DNA from 3 places in the Arthrobacter sp. StoSoilB13 genome. Region 1 is predicted to be linked to each of the others. Evidence: riboswitches for the same ligand, from Rfam matches in the RefSeq annotation. Region 1 holds a riboswitch; each other region holds the start of a gene.
What was found. A riboswitch is a leader RNA that binds a small molecule or an ion and turns the genes downstream of it on or off. The one in region 1 is predicted to bind glycine.
Positions count from the first base shown of each region.

Region 2: linked by a shared signal. The riboswitch ahead of gcvP (aminomethyl-transferring glycine dehydrogenase) and the one ahead of cycA (D-serine/D-alanine/glycine transporter) in region 1 are both predicted to bind glycine.
Region 3: linked by a shared signal. The riboswitch ahead of gcvP (aminomethyl-transferring glycine dehydrogenase) and the one ahead of cycA (D-serine/D-alanine/glycine transporter) in region 1 are both predicted to bind glycine.

Region 1 covers NZ_AP024649.1:904,288-911,574, forward strand. Annotated here, with positions in the region: partial or broken gene LDP01_RS22815 (FAD/NAD(P)-binding protein) at 1-1,360, shown strand, start outside; glycine riboswitch at 1,435-1,533, shown strand; gene cycA (D-serine/D-alanine/glycine transporter) at 1,667-3,166, shown strand; partial or broken gene LDP01_RS22825 (ExeM/NucH family extracellular endonuclease) at 3,248-7,287, opposite strand, start outside.
Region 2 covers NZ_AP024648.1:234,882-242,168, forward strand. Annotated here, with positions in the region: gene LDP01_RS13310 (D-arabinono-1,4-lactone oxidase) at 1-89, opposite strand, end outside; gene LDP01_RS13315 (aminobutyraldehyde dehydrogenase) at 118-1,647, opposite strand; gene LDP01_RS13320 (purine-cytosine permease family protein) at 1,669-3,102, opposite strand; gene speB (agmatinase) at 3,099-4,097, opposite strand; gene LDP01_RS13330 (PucR family transcriptional regulator) at 4,276-5,790, shown strand; glycine riboswitch at 5,865-5,963, shown strand; partial or broken gene gcvP (aminomethyl-transferring glycine dehydrogenase) at 6,100-7,287, shown strand, end outside.
Region 3 covers NZ_AP024648.1:566,073-573,359, reverse strand. Annotated here, with positions in the region: gene gcvP (aminomethyl-transferring glycine dehydrogenase) at 1-2,419, opposite strand, end outside; glycine riboswitch at 2,605-2,702, opposite strand; gene LDP01_RS14920 (TetR/AcrR family transcriptional regulator) at 2,796-3,335, opposite strand; gene LDP01_RS14915 (MFS transporter) at 3,409-4,959, shown strand; gene LDP01_RS14910 (cyclodeaminase/cyclohydrolase family protein) at 5,024-5,674, opposite strand; partial or broken gene LDP01_RS14905 (amidohydrolase) at 5,783-7,010, shown strand; gene LDP01_RS14900 (hypothetical protein) at 7,095-7,287, opposite strand, start outside.

The DNA.
Region 1 (7,287 bases):
GCAGCGATCGTTCCAACGGGCAGCCGACGAGCACGGCCTCCTCTACTTCCCGCCTGCACCGCCAGCCGACGTCGACTGGCAGCGGGTGCCGGACAACGAGCCCGTCCTGGTGCGTGGGATGGGACTGAATTTCTTCGACGTCATGGGCCAGCTGACTGAGGGCCGGGGAGGCAAGTTCGTCGAAGCCGGCGTACCGGGAGCCGGAGTTCTCGAGTACCGGCCCTCGGGCAGGGAACCCAGGATTATCGCTGCATCCCGGCGCGGAACCCCGTACCGGGCCAAGGCTGGTTTGGCAGGGTATTACCCCAGCAGCATCACAATGCGTTACCTGACCGAGGCAGCAGTGGACCGGTTCAGGGCAGCCGGTATCCAGCCCGGATTCGACCACGATCTTTGGCCGCTCCTGCACCGGGACGCCTTGTGGGCCTATTACTCCACCCTGGCAAGGTCGCAGCCTGCCGCCATCCGCGATGCAGCGCAGTTCCTAGCGGACCTTGAGGACGCGTTGCAACCCCACGCGCACACCACCGCCAACTGGGAAAGCGACGTCGCCGCCTTGGTGGACAAGCACGTGCTTGCCTCCCGCCGACTGAATGTCCGCGGACTCGCTGCGCCCTTGGCAGGCCGAACGTTCGCGTCCCGCCGAGAACTGGATCTGGCGATAACGGCCTACCTGGACGACGACGCACGACGCTCCGCACTGGGCGAAGCGGATCCCGTGAAAATGGCAATCGGCGCACTGCACACCGGCAGGGCGATCCTGAAGTCCGTCGTGGCAGACGGTGGTATCACGGACGAATCGTGGGTCGCTGAACTGAGGGGATGGTTCGAATCGTTCGTCGAAGGCCTTGCCAGCGGGGCCCCGGCACTGCGTTCGGAGCAGTTGGCTGCTTTGGCGCGTGCCGGCGTCGTGGGTTTCGTTGGACCCGACCCCAAGTTCAGTGTGGACAGAAGCGCCAAGGTTTTCCGGGCAGTCTCTCCATGGGTCCACGACGGGCCAGCGGAGGCACCCACGTTGATTGAAGCGATGTCGCCGGCCAACAGGGTGGGCATCAATATTTCCCCACTCCTGGAACAACTCATGGCTGACGGCCTTGTGCGAACCAAAATCATGATGAGTGCCGAGGGCACGCCGGTGCAGACAACCGGACTGGATGTGGAACCGCACCCGTACCGGCCTGTGGCGTCCAACGGCTCTGTGACCCGGGGGATGTATGTTTTGGGCCTGCAATTGTCGGCGACCCAGTGGGGAACGGCCATTGCTGCCGAGGCGCGTCCAGCGACCGGGAAGGCTTATGCCAGTGGCCAGCGAACCCTGCGGGATGCCGACGAAATCGCCCGTAGCATTCTGGCCAGCTAGCTCCCTTTGTTTGCGGTGTGTCCAATGCTTCGCTAGTGTGTGAGCTGCATCACCGGCAAAGTGGTGCGCGCTTTTGATCTGCGGCGGGAGAGTCCTGCCGGTACATCCCGTCAGGCGCCGTAGGAGCAAACCCTCCCCAGGAATCTCTCAGGCCCATGTACCGCCGCGGCGAGGCAACTCTGGAAAGCAGTCCGGGCATCCGGGCTCACCGAAGGTGCAAGCAGGCCATCCCTGCGGAAACTCTCAGGTCCACCTACAGAGTGGGGAGGAACCCGAATCATCGTGGCACCCAGTGCCGCCTGAACAATGGAGTTCCTCTTGACGATTCAGCGCCCACCCTCCTCGGTCCCGCATCCAGCAGGCTCACCACACCTCGAACCACACCTCGAACGGCAGCTCAGCAACCGGCACATCCAGCTGATCGCGATAGGCGGTGCAATTGGCACGGGCCTGTTCATGGGCTCGGGAAAGACCATTTCTGCTGCTGGTCCATCTGTCATTTTCGTGTACATGATCATCGGCTTCATGCTCTTCTTCGTCATGCGCGCCATGGGCGAGTTGCTCCTGAGCAACCTGAACTACAAATCCTTCAGCGACTTTGCAGCGGACCTGCTGGGTCCGTGGGCAGGGTTCTTCACCGGGTGGACCTACTGGTTCTGCTGGGTCATTACCGGCATCGCCGACGTCATCGCGATCGCCGGGTACTCCAAGGAGCTCTGGCCGTCCCTTCCACTCTGGGTGCCCGGATTGATCACCATCGGCATCCTGCTGCTTCTGAACCTGGCTACGGTGAAAGCATTCGGCGAGACCGAATTCTGGTTCGCCCTCATCAAGATCGTCGCCATCGCGGCACTGATCATCGTCGGTTTGTTCATGATTTTCAGCGGATTCCAGTCCGACGCCGGGCCGGCCAGCTTCACCAACTTGTGGAGCCACGGTGGCTTCTTCCCCAACGAATTCATGGGCTTCGTCGCCGGTTTCCAGATCGCCGTCTTCGCTTTCGTCGGCATTGAATTGGTAGGCACCACGGCCGCCGAGGCAAAGGACCCGGAGAAGAACCTGCCCAAGGCCATCAACTCGATTCCGGTCCGCGTGCTGCTCTTCTATGTGGGTGCCCTCATCATCCTGATGTCCGTCACCCCGTGGACCCAGTTCGCGGCCGGCCACAGCCCATTCATTGCAATGTTCTCCCTGGCCGGCCTGGGCGCGGCGGCTACGATCGTCAACCTGGTGGTTCTCAGCTCTGCGATGTCCTCAGCCAACTCGGGTATCTACTCAACGTCCCGCATGGTTTACGGATTGGCCCAGGAAGGCGACGCACCGGCTGTGTTTGGCGCGCTCTCAAGCCGCAAAGTACCCCGCAACGCCCTGTTCCTTTCCTGCGTCCTGCTGCTGTCCGGCGTCGTCCTCATGTATGCCGGGCAGGACATCGGCAAGGCGTTCGACATGGTGACCACCGTGTCTGCGGTTTGCTTCGTCTTCGTATGGTCCATCATCCTGGCCAGCTACCTTGCATTCCGCAAGCGGCGGCCACACCTGCATGATGCTTCGGCGTTCAAAATGCCAGGCGGCGTGGTGATGGTGTGGGTGGTTTTTGCCTTCTTTGCCTTCGTGCTTTGGACCCTGACCACGCAGCCGGACACTTTTGCTGCGCTCCTGGCCACGCCGCTGTGGTTCCTGATTCTGGGGGTGGCCTGGGTCATCCTGCGTCGCCGGCCAGCGCACCTGGTTCGCTTTAGGGAGTTCCAGGCGCAGCTTGAGAAGGACGCCAAGCACGCGGAGGAACCCGAGCTCGCCAAGAAGTAGGCGAAAATCCAAAAAGGTAGCCCTTCACGAGTCATCCTCCTGAGGGGCTACCTTTCTTGGCGGGTCATGCGAAGGGGCCGCCTAGCCCCTCAGACACTTCTGGTACTCCAACCAGGCCCACGCGTAGTGCAACCAGCCCACGGCGTCGTACCACTTGGACGGTTTGGTGGGCGGAGTGCATTGCGGAGGATTCGTGCCGCTCCCGGCAACCGTCACCAGGGCCTTCACGACGGTTCCGGACTCGACGGCGGTCAGCACCAATGTGCCACTGCCTGCAGCTGCCGCCGCGGGAACCTTGAGGTTCACTGTGGCAGTGCCTGCCGTCACCGGCACGGAGTCGAGCGTTATCGCCGCGCCCTTGCTGTCCACGAAGACGGCATTGAGAGTGTTGTTGGCCGGGCTGCCGATCGAGGTGAGATTCAGCTTGGAGATAGCGAGTGCCATGGGCTCGCCCGCATTGACCTCTGCGGCGGTGGTGTTTACCACGGCAACTGACCGGCGCGCGAAGTCCGGAGACACGGGGTTGTGCTCACGGAGGTACTTGATCCAGGCATCGCGATCCACCAAACCGGTGTCTTTCGTGTTGCTGCCTTCCTTGAAGATGCGGAAGTTGTCGCCGCCGGTAGCCAGGAAGCTGAACGTACCGATCCTGTACTGCTTGGCGGGGTCGATGACTGCGCCGCCTACCCAGATGCCCGTGATGCGCTCGCCTTCCGGGCGGGCGGCGTCGTAGGTGTAGTTGACGTTCCTGGAAAGTCCAAGCTGCTGGTACGGGCGGCTGGGAACTGTTCCGTCAACGTTGGTCTGCCACTGCTGCTCAAGAAGGGTCTTGAACTGGGCGCCAGTGAGGGAGGTAGTCCACAGGTTATTCACGAACGGCAGGACCGCGTTGGCCTCAGCGTAGGTGATGGTGCCGTCCGGTGCGTAGTAGAGCTCGTTACGCAGGCCGCCAGGGTTCACGACGCCGATCTCCGCCGCACCCAGTTCAGGCGCCTGGAGCGTGTCCACCAAGGAGTCCGCTACCAGGTTTCCGAGGGTGGATTCGTTCGCGCGGTCGTCCCGCTTTGGGGCGCCGCCAGCCGGATCCGGAGTGAAGGCGGTGGTGATATCAGCTGTCACTGCGCCCACCGGCTGATTTCCGATCACTGCAGCATCGGCAAGAGCCTTGTCCACGATCGCCTTGACTGCGGCCACGCGAGGATAGGCGGCAACGAGGCTTTCCGAAGTGTCCGTGGTACGATCCACCACGGCAGCCTTATAGCTTGTGACCGAATGCGTGGTGGTATCGATGGTGAGAGTAACGCTTCCCACGTTTTCGCCGTAGTTGCCGGTTTGCACAATGGGGCGGGTTTTCCCGGTGGGCTGGCCGTTGGCGTCCAGCAAGGGCGCGTCCCAGGCGTATTCCTTGTGGGTGTGCCCGGTGAAGATGGCGGCTACGTCGGGGGTGGTCTCGTTGACGAGCTTGGCGAACGGTCCACCGGCTGCGACTTCCTGCTCCAGGGTGGCACCCTCCGGTGTGCCCGATGCAGCGCCGTCGTGGTTTTCCACGATGATCAAATCGGCCAGATCTTCTGCCTTGATCTTTGCGGCCACCCGGTTGATGGCTTCCACCGGATCACCGAACTCAAGATCCGTGATGCCGGCGGGAGTCACCAGTGACGGCACTTCCTGCGTGACGGTGCCGATGACAGCCACCCGGATGCCGTTCATCTCCAGGACCTTGTACTCCGGCAGGACCGGAGTCTTGGTGCCCGCCTGGTAAACGTTCGCGCCCAAGTAGGCAAACTTGGCGTTGGTACCATCGGCGATGACGCGGTCGCGCAGATCCTGCCACCCGCCGTCGAACTCGTGGTTGCCTACTGCCGAAGCCCGGAGTTCCAAGGCATTGAGGACGTCGATGGTCGGCTGGTCCTTGGCAACCGAGGACGCGAAGAGCGAAGCGCCGATGTTGTCTCCAGCAGAAATGAAGGCGGTTGCGCCGGGGGCGGCCTCGGCGCGGAGCTTCTCCACAGTGCCGGCGAAGAGGACAGTGTTGGAGTCGATCCGGCCGTGGAAGTCGTTGATGCCAAGGAACTGCAGGTCAACAGTGGCCGGCACAGCCGGTCCCAGGTTCATACCCACCACCACGGGGTCGTGATCGCTGGCGCGGAACTCGTCCCCGGCATAGTAGTTGGTCACATTGTTGTTATACCTGCTGTACTCCAGCGCCACGGACTCCACGGAGTTGATGTTCCAAATGTCGGTTCCCGTGACTATCCCGGCCGCTGCCGGGGAAGCAAGGATGTGGTCCAGCGAGCCCACCATGCCCCCGAAGAGGTAAGAGTGCTTGCCGGTACCAGCTTCAAGGTCCGCGTAGCCTGCGCCAGTGAGGACATTGATGGGGTCTTCCTTGGCATAGGCGTTGAAGTCGCCAATCAGGAAGACCTTGTCTGTGCCCTTGGTGGCTTGGAGGTCCCTGGAGAAGGCGAGGAGTGATTCAGCCTGCTTTGTGCGGGCAATGTTCGAGGCGCCCTGGCCCTTGTCCGTGTCATCCGGGGTTGCAGCGGAACCCTTGGACTTGAAGTGGTTCACGATAGCTATGAACTTCTTGTCCTCGTCCGCGCCGACTGGCTTGAAGACCTGCGCCAGCGGTTTGCGGGCGCTTGCAAAAGCCACGGTGTCGTTGTGGATGATTGACTCCCCGACCGGCTCGGCTACGGCCTTCTTGTAAATGAACGCGGTGCGGATCATATCCTCATCGCTGGGAGGGGGAGCGTTTGCGGGTGTCCGCACGTAGTCCCATACGCCCGGCGTCTTCACATTGAGGGCGTCCACCAGCTTGGACAAAGCGTCATCACGGTTCTTGCCGAACTGGGCGGAGTTCTCGATTTCCTCAAGGGATACGACGTCCGCACCTGCCTTGGTAATCGCAGCGACGATCTTGCCCTGCTGGCGCTGGAGGTTCTCAGCATTGGCAGCACCGCGGGCGTTGCAACCTTCCTTGACCGTGATCGGATTCTCGTCCCGGTCGGTGTAGAAAATGCAGCCGCTGAGCTGGTCGCCGGTAGTGGTGAAGTAGTTCAGCACATTGAAGGAGGCAAGCTTTAGGTTTCCGCCAACGTCAGCGGGGGCCGTCGGGACGGGTTGTCGTGAAGCTTGCAGGCTGCACAGTCTCCGCATTCACGGGAGTCAGCGCCGTGAGGGGCTGGAACTTCCACGAATTATTGCCGTAGCCCAGGATCACGTCTGTCCGGAATTGCACCGGAGAGCCCACGCGGACGGGATCGGACGTGGTCAGGTATGGCAGTTGCTGGGCCTTCGTGGTGGCGTCCTTGAGGAAGTTGGTGGACGCGCCGTCGTCGAGCTTGATGGCACGGAGGGCGTTCTCGGCCACCACGTCGGCATATTCTGCTGAACCATAGGTAGCGACCGCCGTCGGCTGCACTAACGGCGATGTCCCGGCCGCGAGGCCGATTTCGCCATACTGGTTCAGCGAATAGTTATCCGTCACGGTGTACGGGCCTTGTGGGGCGACGAGCATGCCTTCAAGAGCTTCGCGCGCGGCCTCGTTGGCGGGCATCTGGAAGGCAGTGGGCTTTACCTCCGGCGCAGCTTCGCTCAGTTTCTGCAGGCCGGCAGCCTCAACCGTGAGCTGTGTCTGGTTGGCGAACTCGCTGACGACACCCGTGAGTTCCACGTAGTCGCCGGGCTGTACCGTACCCGCCGTCGTGGGGGAGTAGATGAACAAAGCGTCCGACGCCGTCCTGGCCGCCCCTGCGGCCTCCCCGCCGCTTCCGGGGGTTTGGACGTAGTAGCCGTTGAAACCTCCCGAAGCGTAAACGGCAGTTACTTTGCCACGGGTAGTTACTGTGCTGCCGACGAGCGGACTCGTGGCGCCGGTGCCTTGGATTTCGGCGATGGTCCTGGATCCTGGGTCCGGCTCGGGTTCCGCGGGCGGCGTCCCGCCGCCGGACGCCGTGGGCGTTATGGTGGCGCTCAAGCTGAAGTCGGCGGCATTGGAGTTGGTGTCCACACCGTTGCTCCGATTGAGGCTTTTGACGTCAGTGTTGCCCGTGGGGGCGGTTGCTGCCGACGTTTCGAAAGTGTTTGATGTGCCGTAGCCGAGGAGATCCGCTATGGCG
Region 2 (7,287 bases), on a different replicon from region 1:
CTCTGGTTCCCGCCCCAGTTGGTCCAGGTGATGTCTGTTCCAAAAGGTGCCGTAGGAGTGGCGGCGCGGGAAAGGTCTTTGGTGGTCATTGCTAAGCTCCGTTGCTTGTTTGAAGGCTTACGCGCCGTGGTTGATCATGACGTGCTTGGTGCGCGAGTAATCATCCAGGGCGTAGAGCGAGAGGTCGCGCCCATACCCTGAGCCCTTGAATCCGCCCCACGGTACCTCACACGCAAGGACCAGGTGCGCATTCACCCAGACGGTGCCGAAGTCCAACTGCTTGGGAATGCGCAGGGAGAGGCTGGAGTCCTTGGTCCACACGGAGGCGGACAGTCCGTAGGGGCTTTCGTTTGCACGGGTGACGGCTTCTTCAGTGGAAGAGAAGGTTTCCACAGTGACCACGGGGCCGAAGATTTCGTGGGTTGCGATGTGCGCGCCGGCAGGGACGTTGGAGATGATCGTTGGCTCGATGAAGTAGCCGGGACCTTCCAGTGCCGAGCCGCCAATCGCGATATTCAGTCCCGCCTCGCGGGCTTCGGCCAAGGATTCCTTGACGCGTTCAAAGTGGGGCCGGGAGATCATGGGACCGATTTCGACGTCGTCCCCAGCCTCGGGTGCGCCGACCACCAGCGTGCTGACTTCGCGTACCAAGTGCTCGGTGAATTCCTCGGCCACGGACTCGTGGACCAGCACGCGGCAGGCAGCACCGCAGTCCTGGCCGGCATTCCAGAATCCTGCGTTGCGGACTCCAGCGGCGGCGGCGCGAAGATCGGCGTCGGGGAAGACAACAACCGGGGCTTTGCCGCCAAGTTCCAGGTGGACGCGCTTCACGGATTTTGCCGCAGTTTCCGCAACGGCCTGGCCACTAACGACGCTGCCCGTCAGGGCGACCAAAGCAATCGATGGGTGCTCCGAAAGCCGCTGTCCAACAGTGCGCCCCTGGCCAGTGACCACGTTGAGGATCCCGTCCGGGATCCGTCCGGCGAGCAGTTCGGCCAGCTTCAGCGTGGACAAGGGGGTCTGCTCGGAGGGCTTGAGGACGATGCTGTTGCCGGCGGCCAGAATCGGTGCGATCTTCCAGGCGGCCATCAGCAGCGGGTAGTTCCAGGGGGTAATGACGCCGACGACGCCCACGGGTTCGCGGAGGATCACGGAGGTGTGGTCAGTGGCGTAGTCGCCGCCGGCCATGGAAGTCAGCGTGCGGGAGGCGCCGGCCATGAAACGGAACGTATCGATGGTGCTGGTGACGTCGTCCTCGGCCACTGCCTGCGGCTTGCCGGTATTGGCGGACTCGATGAGCTCGAACGCTTGCCGGTTCTCCTCAATAATGTTGGCGATCAGGTTCAGGACGTCCGCGCGCTCCTTGGGGGTAGTAGCCCCCCAGGTCTTTTGGGCGACGACGGCGGCCTCTACAGCGGCGTCGACATCGTCCGCCGTGCCCGCCTGCACTGAGGCGATGACCTGCTCGGTGGTGGGATCCACGACGTCGATCAGCTGACCGGTGGAGCCCGGGACGAACGATCCGTTGATGAAGTGCCCTGCGGGAGGCAGGGGCAGCTGCGGAGGCAGGCTGCTGCCATGGTCAGAGGACGTGCGTCGAACGGTGAACTGGACGGTTTCGGGGTGTGCAGTGTCTGTGAGGGTCATGACAATTCGCTTTCAGATAGGTCAGTTTGCGAGTGCAGGGGATGGAAAGGGGGCGGCTTCCGTCTTTTTCCGGAACACGCGTGCCGCGAAGTAGTAGAGGGGAGCAACCACTACGAGGCCGACGAGCCAGGAGATGTCCACCCCTCCCAACGCGGCCGCGAGGGGGCCGGTGTAGATTGCGGTTGCCGAGAAGGGAACCTGGATCAGGGCGCCTGCCAGGTAGGAGCCGATGGCGACCCAATTGAACCGCCCGTACACACCGCCGTCGCGCTTGAAGAAGTCCTCAACCCGGTAGTCGCCGTGCCGCAGAAGGTAGTAGTCCACCAGGTTGATGGCAGTCCACGGGACCAGGACGTACATCAGGAAGGAGAGGAAGTTGGTGTAGAAGAGGATGAAGTTGTCGCGGGCGAACAAGGCGATGGAGACTGCGACGACGAAGAGGATGAGGGCCGCGATGCTGCGGGTCTTGGCGCGTGGCAACCAGGACGGCTTGAAGGTTTGGCCGATGGTCAGAGTGCACAGGACGCCGCAGTAGAGGTTCATGGCGTTGGACGCCGCGACACCCAGGCAGAAGATGCCCACGATGATCAGGGTCCACGGCTGCAGCAACGCACCCAGGCTGCCAACGATTTCGACGTTGTCGGCGCTCATGGTCATGGCGAGCGTGCCCACCAAGGCGCCGAGGATCATGGGGAACAACGTTCCCAGGACGCAGCCCGAGTAGGAAGCCCAAAATGCCGGTGCCGACCCCGTGCCCTGCGGCATGTAGCGGGAGTAATCGGAGACGTAGGGCGCGTAGGCCAGCTGCCACAGGGCCGAGACGGAGATGGTCCCCATGAAGCCAACCCAGTTGAAATTGCCCTCCGCAAGGAAGCTGGCGGGAAGGCCGTGGACAACGAGGATCCACACGAAGGCGAGCAACAGAGCCAGGCCCGCTGCAACGCTGAGGATCCTGGCATAGGCGTGGATGAGCCGGTAACCGAAAATCGTGGCGATGACGCTGACCACGCCGATGATGATGATGCCGGCATCCACGCTGATGCCGGGGCTGACCGCGGCCATTGCTTCTCCGCCAAAGACGAGGTTTGCGGCGAAGAACCCGACGTACATGATGACCACGATGACCACGATCAAGAGGGCGCCGAAGGAGCCGAACTGGCCGCGGGTCTGGATCATCTGCGCCACGCCCAGCTGGGGGCCTTGGGCCGAGTGCAGCGCCATGAAGATGCCGCCCACGACGTTGCCGATGATGATGCCCACCAGCGCCGGCACGAAACCGAGGCCGAATACCGTGGTGGCAAGTCCGCCGGTCACGATGGTCATGATCATGATGTTGGAACCGAACCAGATGGTGAAGAGATCGCGCGCCTTGCCGTGCCGCTCATTCAGCGGGATCGGCTGGATGGTTTTGTCCTCAAGCCGGGGAACTTCGTGGGTGGCCAAGGGCGCATTCATGATGCGCTCCGGGACGTCGAAGCCAGTTCACGGACTGTAGTGGCTTTGCTGCGGTTCACCATCAGGCCGAGAAGGTCGAAAACAAGGGTGGCCGCAGCGACGGTTGTGATGTCCGCATGGTCGTAGGCCGGAGCGACCTCCACGACGTCGGCGCCCACGATGTTGATGCCGTTCAGGCCGCGGAGCAGGGCCAGGAGTTCGCGGGAGTGGAGTCCGCCCATCTCCGGGGTGCCCGTACCGGGAGCGAATGCGGGGTCCAGGACGTCGATGTCGATGGAGACGTACACCGGGGTGTCGCCGAGCCTGTCCTTCACCTGCTGGATTGCCGCCGGGACACCGATGACATCCAGGTCCGAGCAGCGGATGATCTGGAACCCGAACTCGTGGTCCCTGAGGAAGTCATTGCGGTCATACACAGGGCCACGGATGCCGACGTGCATCGACTTGTCCTCCACAAGGAGGCCTTCCTCGAACGCCCGCCGGAAGATGGTTCCGTGCGTAATGGGCTGGTCAAAGTACGTGTCCCACGTATCCAGGTGTGCGTCAAAGTGCAGCAAAGCCACCGGACCATGGACCTTGTTCAGGGCCCTGAGCATCGGCAGGGCAATCGTGTGGTCGCCGCCGATCGAGATCAGCCGCTTGTCTTCGCTGATGAGGGGCAACGCCTGCTCCTCGATCTCACGAACAGCGCGGGTGATGTCGTAGGGCGTGCAGGCGATGTCGCCGGCGTCCACAACCTGGGCTTCGTAAACGGGTTCGACGTCGAGCTCCGGGTGGTAGCCCGGGCGCAGGAGACGCGAGGCCTCGCGAACCGCGGCAGGACCGAAACGGGCGCCGGGCCGGAAGGAGGTTCCGCCGTCGAACGGTACGCCGACAATCGCAATGTCATAGTCCGGGACGCGGTCAATTTGGGGGAGGCGGGCGAAGGTGCCGAGTCCGGCATACCGGGGGACTTTGGTTGCGTCGACAGGGCCGATGGGCTTGTGGATTGTCATTGCCGGTTCCTTGGTGTGAGGGGTGCTCGCCATTGAGCGGGAAGTAAGTAATTCCATTCTTGGTGACGCGGGTCACGGCGAATAGCGGTACATTGACTACAAATGGCCCAGACGCTTAGACGAATGTCTAAAAGGTTCGGAACGGGCCCCGGGAATCATAGAGTCAGGACCCCATCCGATGGCAATCACGGTCGCCGAACTCGTGGCTGAACCCCAACTCGGGCTCAGCCTTCTGGCCGGTGACGCGGGCCGCGACAACCGGATCACCTGGGCCCACACGTCCGATCTGCCCAGGCTCTGGGAGTGGGTCACAGGTGGAGAGCTGATGATGACCAATGGACTCTCGATTCCGGCCGACGCCGCGGGACAAGTGGCGCTCGCCGAGGCCCTTATGGACAGCGGGGCAAGCGCCTTGGCCATCGGCGAGAAGATGCACGCGCCTCCGCTGACCCAGGAGTTCCTGGCGGCCTGTGACCGGCTGCCGCTGCCGCTGATCAACATCCCCTACCCCCTGCCGTTCATCGCGATCGCCCGCTCGGTTGCCGAGTCCTCCCTGCTCGAAGAGTCCCGGCGCTTGCGGCAGACGGCCAGGGTTTACGACCTGCTCCGAACGGCCGGCGCCTCGGAGGACCATTGGCAGAGCCTGGTCCAACGGCTCGCCACCGAACTGGATGCGGAGCTGTTCGTGGTGGACCGCCGCTGCCTGCATCCCTGGCACCCGGAGGGACAGCCAGTCCCACGGTTCCTTGCCGATGAATGGGCTCCGCTTTCCGGGCAGGTGTCCTTGGCGGGAAAGAACTTCCAGTGGCACCGGATCCGGGGCCGGCACGTGCTGACCATGGACATCCCGACCCACGCCAACGCGCTCCTCGTGGTGCTGCCCAACAGCGAACCGCACCCGGACGCCGTCGTACTTCTGCACGCCGCAACCGTGCTGGGACTGCAGCTTTCGCGCATCGTCCTGTCGCTGGAAGGCCGCCATCGGCTGGCGGGTGAGTTCCTGCTGCAGGCCATGGATGGGAGATTGGGGGCGGCCGAGATGGAGAGCCGGCTGGCCGGTTTTGATGTTCCGCCCCAGGATTTCCTGCTCGCCTCGCTCTACGCGGACGCCGGCAATAAAGCAGCGGACGACGGCGACAGGCTGGCTAACGTGCACATCGAACTGTGGCGGCACGGGGTTGCGTCGGCTTCCCTGAAGCGGAACAACCGGCTCCACGTCGTGGTCCCTGCTGATGTGCCGGACGACATCCTGGTTCATTGTGCCGGGGCGGATGCCGCGATCGGGATCAGCGCTCCGGCGGGTGTGGCGGGCATTCAGCGCGCGCTGCAGGAGTCACTGTGGGCGCTCGGATCGGCCCGGGCGAACAAGCTTGGCCTGGCCCGCTACGCGCAGGGACCATCATGGCTGGGGCTGACGGGTTTCGAGGAAGGAACTGCCCTGGTCCGGCGTCTCCTCGGCCCGATTTTCGATTACGAGCAGAGCCAGGAAGGCGATCTCATCGTCACGCTGAGGACCTATCTGGACTCGCAGCGTTCCTGGCAAAAAACCGCCGCTGCCCTGTTCGCGCACCGGCAAACCATCATCTATCGGATACGGAAAATCGGCGAATTGACGGGGCTGGACATGGGTGAAACCTCCACTGTTGCCCAGTTGTGGTTCGCGCTCCAGATCCACGAGGCAATGCACCGGTAGGTATCCCTTGCTTGCGCTTTTTCCAGATAACCCGCTATGGTGTGAACCGTGTCACTGACGTGACGCAATGCTTTTGATCTGTGGCGGGAGAGTCCTGCCGGTACATCCAGTCAGGCGCCGTAGGAGCAAATCCTCCCCAGGAATCTCTCAGGCCCACGTACCGCCACGGCGAGGCAACTCTGGAAAGCAGTCCAGGTAACTGGGCTCACCGACGGTGCAAGCAGGCAACCATTCCTGCGGAATCTCTCAGGTCCAATACAGAGCGGGGAGGAACCCACATCATCGTGGCGCACATAGGGCGCCTGAATCATGGAGTTCCTCTTGACTGTTCAATCAACCCCCACCGCTTTCGCGGACCGGCACATCGGCGCCCGCCGTCAGGCCGACGTTGACACCATGCTCAAGGCAATCGGCTACGACTCCGTAGACGGCCTGGTAGATGTTGCGGTCCCCGATTCCATCCGGCAAGCCACGCCGCTGACGCTCCAGGCCGCCCTTAGCGAGACCCAGGTCCTCGCCGAGCTCCGCAAGCTTGCGTCCAAGAACAAGACCGCCATCCAGCTGATCGGCCAGGGCTACTACGACACCGTTACGCCGCCGGTTATCCGACGCAACATCCTGGAAGCTCCGGCCTGGTACACGGCGTACACGCCTTACCAGCCCGAGATTTCGCAGGGCCGTCTTGAAGCTCTCCTGAACTTCCAGACCATGGTCCAGGACCTCACCGGACTTCCCGTGGCCAACGCTTCGCTGCTGGATGAAGCCACCGCTGTGGCCGAGGCTTCGCTGCTGATGCGTCGTGCCAACAAGTCCAAGACCGCGAAGGACGGCAAGACTGTCCTGGACGCCGACCTCCTCCCGCAGACCATCGCCATCGTGAAGGGGCCGCGCCGAGGCGCTCGGCTTCGAGGTGGAGATTGCCGACCTCTCCGCAGGGCTTCCCGACGGCGATATCAACGGCATCGTCCTGCAGCAGCCCGGTGTTTCGGGCCGCGTTTTCGACCACTCCGGCGTCATCGCTGACGCCAAGGAGCGCGGGGCGCTGGTCACTGTCGCTGCCGACCTTTTGGCGCTCACCCTCATCACGCCCCCGGGCGAGCAGGGCGCCGATATCGCCGTCGGAACTGCGCAGCGCTTTGGTGTTCCGCTGTTCTTCGGCGGCCCCCACGCTGCGTACATGGCAGTCCGCGAAGGCATGGAGCGCACGCTCCCGGGCCGCATCGTCGGCGTCTCCAAGGACAACGCCGGAGTCCCGGCTTACCGTCTGGCCCTTCAGACCCGCGAGCAGCACATCCGCCGCGAAAAGGCGACGTCCAACATCTGCACCGCGCAGGCACTACTCGCGATCGTGGCTTCGATGTACGCGGTCTACCACGGTCCGGAAGGCCTGAAGGCGATCGCCGAAACCGTGCACGGCCACGCCCGCACGCTGGCCACTGCCCTCAAGACCGCCGGCCGTGAACTCGTGTCTGAATCCTTCTTCGACACCCTCACTGT
Region 3 (7,287 bases), on a different replicon from region 1:
GGAGATCCAGGATGCACTCGTGCGCTACGAGTCCCCCTTCGCCGGTGTAGAGCACCGGGAAGTGCTCGTTGAGGCGGGAAGCAATGTAGTTCGCAGCGAGCAGCGCGGACTTGGTGGCTTCGGTGAGCCCCTGGCCACCCATGAGCTTCACGTAGGCCCAGGAAATCGGGAGCACACCGGCCGAACCGAAACGGGATGCCGAAATCGGAACGTCGTTGCCTTCGGTCCAGGAAGCAGCGTCGCCAGGCATGAACGGGGCAAGGTGTGCCTTTGCAGCGACCGGGCCAACACCGGGTCCGCCGCCGCCGTGCGGGATGCAGAAGGTCTTGTGCAGGTTCAGGTGGGAGACGTCGCCGCCGAACTTGCCCGGCTGGGCGAGCCCAACGAGTGCGTTGAGGTTTGCGCCGTCGATGTAAACCTGGCCGCCGGCTTCGTGGATAGCGTCGCAAACTTCCCGGACATCGGCGTCGTACACACCGTGCGTAGACGGGTAGGTGATCATGATGGCCGAGAGGGCGTCCCGGTTGGCTTCGATCTTGGCTTTGAGATCCACGTGGTCGATGGTGCCATCGGGAGCGGTGGCCACCACTACTACCTTCATGCCAGCGAGCACAGCCGAGGCCGCGTTGGTGCCGTGGGCCGAGGCAGGAATAAGGCACACATTGCGCTGCTCGTCGCCACGGGAAAGGTGGTAGCCGCGGATCGCAAGGAGGCCGGCGAGCTCACCCTGGGAACCGGCGTTCGGCTGGATGGAAACCTGATCGTACCCGGTGATCTCGGTCAGCTGGGACTCAAGGTCGGCGATGAGTTCACGCCATCCCGCAGTCTGGGAGTCCGGAGCGAACGGGTGGATCGAGGCGAACTCCGGCCAGGAGATTGCTTCCATCTCAGCCGTTGCGTTCAGCTTCATAGTGCAGGAACCCAACGGAATCATGGTGCGGTCCAAGGCGAGGTCCCGGTCCGAAAGCTTGCGGATGTAGCGCAGCAGTTGGGTTTCGGAGCGGTGCGTGTTGAATACCGGGTGCTGCATGAAGTCGCTCGTACGCTCAACGGAAGATTCCAGCGAGAAACCTTCGGCGGATTCGGTGACCGAAGCGCCGAAGACATCCAGGACGCCGCGGACAATCTCTGAGGTAGTGGTCTCGTCAACAGAAATGCCCACCAGATCAGCGTCAATGCCGCGCAGGTTGATTCCCTTTGCCTCGGCGGTGGCGACGATTTCGGCAGCCTTGCCGGGGACGCTGACTGTGATGGTGTCGAAGAAGGAACCGTGAAGGACCTCGACGCCGGCAGCCTTCAGGGACGCTGCAAGGGTGCGCGCGTGACCGTGGGCGGTTTCGGCGATTGCCTTCAGGCCTTCGGGGCCGTGGTAGACGGCGTACATGGAGGCGACGATGGCAAGCAGGGCCTGGGCCGTGCAGATGTTGGACGTGGCCTTCTCGCGTCGGATGTGCTGCTCACGGGTCTGCAGCGCCAAGCGGTAGGCGGGGACACCGGCGTCGTCCTTGGAAACGCCCACCAGACGGCCGGGCATTGAACGCTCGAGGCCCTTCTGGACGGCCATGTAGGCGGCGTGCGGGCCGCCGAAGAACAGCGGAACGCCCAGGCGCTGGGCCGAACCGACGGCGATATCGGCGCCCTGCTCGCCCGGAGGCTTGATGAGCGTCAGGGAGAGCAGGTCTGCAGCCACGGTGACGAGCGCGCCACGCTCCTTGGCGTCAGCGATGACGGCGGAGTGATCGAACACGCGGCCGGAAACGCCGGGCTGCTGCAGGACGACGCCGTTGATGGCGCCTTCCGGGAGGCCGAGCGAAAGGTCAGCGACCTCAACCTCGAAGCCGAGTGCCTCGGCACGGCCCTTCACGATGGCAATGGTCTGGGGAAGGCAGTCGGCGTCCAGGACGGTCTTCCCGTCATGGGCGGCCTTGTTCTTGTTGGCGCGGCGCATCATCAGCACGGCTTCGGCCACTGCCGTTGCTTCATCCAGAAGGGAGGCGTTGGCGATCGGCAGGCCCACGAGGTCCTGGACCATGGTCTGGAAGTTCAGCAGAGCTTCGAGGCGGCCCTGGGAGATTTCCGGCTGGTAGGGCGTGTACGCGGTGTACCAGGCCGGGGATTCAAGGATGTTCCTGCGGATAACCGGCGGCGTGACGGTGTCGTAGTAGCCCTGGCCGATCATCTGGACGGCGGTCTTGTTCTTGGACGCAAGCTTGCGCAGCTCGGCCAGCACCTCAACTTCGCTGAGCGCGTTTTCAAGGGTGAGGGCAACGTCCTGGCGGATGTCGTTGGGAACGGCTGTATCAACCAGGGAATCAACGGTGTCGTAGCCGACCGTCTTGAGCATGGTTTCAATGTCGGCCTGGCGGCGGGCGCCAATGTGCCGGTCGACGAAGGTGGTGGAGGCTGAACTAACCGTCACGAAGGAACTCCATTACTTGGGCGGCGTTGGGTACGCCACAGCGGCTCGGGTTCCTCCCCGCTCTGTATTGGACCTGAGAGTTTCCGCGTGTTGCTTGAACAACGATCGCTTGCACCGTCGGTGAGCACAGCACTTCTTCCGCGCCAAGAGGGCGCAGCAAAAGGCCTGCTACTTTCCAGAGTTGCCTCGCCGCGGCGGTGCGTGGGCCTGAGAGATTCCTGGGGAGGGTTTGCTCCTACGGCGCCCGCATCACTTGCTTGCGGGACTCTCCCGCCGCAGATCAAAGGCATATTCAATTTTTTGCGGGCCCCTGTGAAGACGCACCACAAGGCTCAATTGTCCTACGTCGGGGGCGTCGCCGCAAATGGATGGCCCGCTACTTGCGGAGCCGGTCCAGGATGCCAAGGAGGATCTCGACGTCGGCCTCCCGCCCGGCCTTGCCGCCTTCCTGGCCACCCTCGAACATGGCATTGAAATACAGGCCGTCGCCCATGTAACTGACGGCTTTGGCAACCTCCGGACCAACATCCTCGGCCAGGACGTCCAACCACTGCTGCTGGATTCCGGCAAACCTGCGGCGGGTCTCCTCATGCGCAACTTCGGCCAGTCTCGTGGCAGCGACCAAAGCCCGATCCATGGGGGTTCCCGCCCATAGGGAGGAGCGGATGAAGTAAACCGCAGAGCCGTCCGGCGCAGCCTTCATTTGCTCGACGTCTTCCTGGGCCAACCGATCCAGGCGCTCAAGGAGGGCGCTGATCAGCGATTCCTTGCTGGGGAAGTGATAAAGCAGCCCACCCTTGGAGACGCCCGCCCGCTTGGCAACGGCATCGAGGGTGGCGGCCCGCTCCCCCACCTCGATGAGGAGGGCTTCGTAGGCATCCAGGACCGCATCCCTGGCAACTGGTTTTCGTGGCATGTGTACATCATTCCCTACGGGGTCGGCGGCGCTTAATTTGAAACTGTACCGTCTGGACGGTACAGTAGCTGTCATGTTCACGCCGTCCTCGACCCAAGCTCCCCGTTCCGCTCGTCCTGTCATGGGTGGAGGCGCACCTTGGCGCGACTGGACGGCCCTGGCACTCCTGATGTTCCCGGTGCTGCTGGTGGCCGTCGACAACACCGCGCTCACGTTCGCCCTGCCCGAAATTGCCCGCTCCCTGGACGTGGGTGGCGTGCAGCTCCTATGGATCATCGACGCCTACCCGCTCGTGTTGGCGGCATTGCTGGTTTCCATGGGCAACCTGGGCGACAGGATCGGACGACGGCGGCTGCTGCTGATCGGCAGCACCGGCTTCGCTGCGGTTTCGGCTGCTACGGCGTTCGCGCCTTCCGCGGAATGGCTGATTGCCGGCCGCGCAGCCCTTGGCGTGTTCGGCGCGATGCTGATGCCGTCAACGCTGTCCCTGATCCGGAACATCTTTGCTGATCCGAACCGCCGGCGGCTCGCGATCGCCGTATGGGCCGCCGGATTCTCTGGTGGCGCTGCCCTTGGCCCGATCTTCGGTGGCTGGCTGGTTGAGCACTTCTGGTGGGGTGCTGTCTTCCTGGTGGCGACCTTCCTGCTCCTGCCGCTCCTCGCCTTCGGCAGGGTCCTCATTCCCGAATCCAAGGACGCCAACCCCGGCCGCGTGGACGTGCCCAGTATCGGGCTGTCCGTGATCACGATGGCTCCGTTCGTGTACGGCATCAAGGAATTCGCTGTTCACGGATTCGGGGTGTCGGCAGCGGCCTTCATGGTCTTCGGCCTGGTGATGGGCGTTCTGTTTGTCCGTCGCCAGCGGCAACTTGAGAACCCAATGCTGGATGTCCGCCTGTTCAGCAACCGGGTATTCAGCACAGCGATCGTGGCCAACGTCCTGTCCTTGTTTTCCATGACGGGCTTCATCTACTTCTTCGCCCAGCACTTGCAGCTGGTTGAAGGCCAGTCCCCCATGGAAGCGGGCATTGCAATGATTCCGGCGCTCCTGGCAACGGTCATCGCCGGTCTGGTAGTGGTCCCGCTGGTAAAGCGCATCCGGCCAGGATTCGTAGTGGCCGGCGGACTTACCCTCAGCGCTGCAGGCTATTTGGTGGTGGCTGTGGGTGACCACGGCAGCGGACCGGTGTTCCTCTTGTCAGCTTTGACTGTCCTGGCCGTTGGCGTTGGCGCAGCGGAGACCATCTCCAACGACCTCATCCTCGGCTCCGTACCGGCCGACAAGTCCGGAGCGGCGTCCGCAATTTCCGAAACCGGATACGAACTGGGTTCGCTCCTGGGAACGGCCGTGCTGGGCTCTATCCTCACCGCGTCCTACCAGCACAACCTCGTCATCCCGGAGGGCTTGTCCACGCAGGCGGCAGGGAACGCGGGCGAAACGCTGGCCGGCGCCGTGGATGCCGCAGCTGCACTACCCGCTCCTTTGTCCGATGCACTGACAGCCGCCGCCCGGGTAGCCTTCGAGTCCGGCGTCCACATCACTGCGGCGATTGGGCTGGTACTGATGGCCGGAGCGGCAGTGCTTGCCGCCGTCGTGCTCCGCAGGGTGCCCAAGGCGCGGTAAGCGAGCGTGCAGTAAGCGAGCGTGCAGTAGCCGGGTGTACAGTAGGCCGGCGTTCCGTCGGGAATCAGTGGCCGTCAGTAGGTGCAGCCTTGTCATCTACGGCGGCCACCAGCTCGTCAATCCGGTCCAGGGCATCGCTGAGCCGGCCTACCGTTGCCCACAATCCAGGGTGCTTTTCCTTGATTTCATCAAGCGTCGCGCCTGCGGATCTGAGCGATCCGAGATCAAAGCTCACGTTGGTGCGGGCTCCTGCGATGGCTGCCCTGAGGGCTCCAAACCCCACCACGACGTCGGCAATGAGTGCTGGGTTCCCGTGGGCAGCAAGCCATCCCAGGTCCTCGATGGCGTCGATGGCATGATCGCCGAGCACAGCGGAGGCCTTGGCTGCATCGACGGATGCACGGTGGATTGCCTGCTCCCGGTCCGGGCCAGGATCAAGCCGGAAGGCCGCACCGAAAGCCTTCGACGCCGTTGCGTCCTCGTCCGCCAGCTTCAGGGCGGTTTCGCGGAGGGAGCGGGCCCGGACGTGCAGCTCGGCCAACTCCTGCCCGGGCGCCTCTGTGTAACCCGCGACCATGGACGCCAGGGACGCTGCAACGGCCAGCATCACGCCGGTTCCCGCGCCTCCACCCGGTGATCCGCTGGACTCTGCCAGGGCCTTGGTCCAATCCTCGACTGTTGAGCCTTGGGTAGTGATCTCTTGTGAAGATTCCATGCAACCAAGTTTGCCCTGAAGCGCAAAGGTGTGGGTCGGCGTCGTTGCCTGATGACGTCGATACACTGGCCAGACCCTGCGGCGTCGACCTGTTAAGGAAAATTCCCCATGAGCATTGACCTGGAAGCCCTCTACCGTGATCTCCACTCGAACCCGGAGCTTTCCTTCCAAGAGGTCAGAACAGCCGGGATCATCAGCGGACACCTTGAGGACTTGGGGCTGCTGGTCCACCGCAGCGTGGGGAAAACGGGGGTTGTAGGAGTCCTGGACAATGGCCCCGGACCCGTGGTGATGCTTCGTGCGGATATGGACGCGTTACCGGTCAAGGAGGACACCGGGCTGGACTACGCAAGTGCGGCAGTCGGCGTCGACCATGAAGGCCGTGAGGTGCCGATCATGCATGCGAGCGGGCACGACGTACATGTCAGCTGCCTCCTCGGAGCAGTGGAAGCGTTGGCCGCACAGCGGCAGGACTGGCAGGGCACGCTGATCGCGGTCTTCCAGCCAGCCGAAGAATGGGGCGGCGGCGCCCAGGCCATGGTGGCGGATGGGCTCTTTGACCTGGTCCCCAAGCCGGACGTGGTCCTCGGCCAGCATGTGGCGCCCTTTCCTGCCGGATGGTTCGGCATCCGTTCCGGCGTGGCCATGGCCTCAGCGGATTCCCTCAACGTGACGTTGCATGGGCGCGGCGGCCACGGCTCCCGGCCTGAAACCACCGTTGATCCAGTCCTCATGGCTGCGGCAGCCACCATGCGCCTGCAGGGAGTGGTGTCCCGGGAACTGGCCGCCAGCGATTCTGCAGTGGTTACCGTTGGGCAAATCCATTCGGGAACAAAGAACAACATCATTCCCGAGACCGCAACCCTGGGCCTCAGCATTCGATCCTTCAGCGAGCCCACACGGGAGAAAGTCCTGAACTCGATCGAGCGCATCGTTCGAAGTGAAGCTGCTGCCTCAGGCGCCCTGAAGGAACCCGACTTCCACTATGAGGAGCGCTACCCGCTGACGGTCAATGATGAATCGGCCGCCGGAAGGATCGCTTCGGCGTTTCGCGATAAGTTCGGCGCCGCAAGGATCATGGACCCCGGCCCCGGTCTCAGGCAGTGAAGACGTCGGGGAACTCGCGACGGCGGCCGGCGCGCCCCTCGTGTTTTGGTTCCTGGGCGGGATCGAGGCCACCCACTTCAAGGAATGGGCGACGACGGGTCGCTTGCCCGAGGACGTTCCGTCGAACCACTCGCCCTACTTTGCCCCGATCATCCAGCCGACCTTGGCCCTTGGCACGGAAGCACTGGTTACTGCGGCCCTCGAATTCCTGGAGACTTCGGGAAGATAGCAGCAAAAACCCCGCCTAACGGACAATTCACCGCCGCACCCGGTGGTGAATTGTCCGTTGGACGGGGTCTTGCTCGAAAAACGCCTAGACCTTCTCGCGGATGCGGTCGATCCTCGGTTCTGAAACCTCAAATTCCCTGCGACGACGCGCCAGGAAAGTCCACAACGTTCCTTCTGTCTGCGGGCTCTTCTCGGCAGGGGCCTCAGGTGCCTGATCCTTGCTGGTCTCAGGCTTGTGCATCTCGGGCGTGCGCACGGAGTCCTTCTTCGTACGCCTC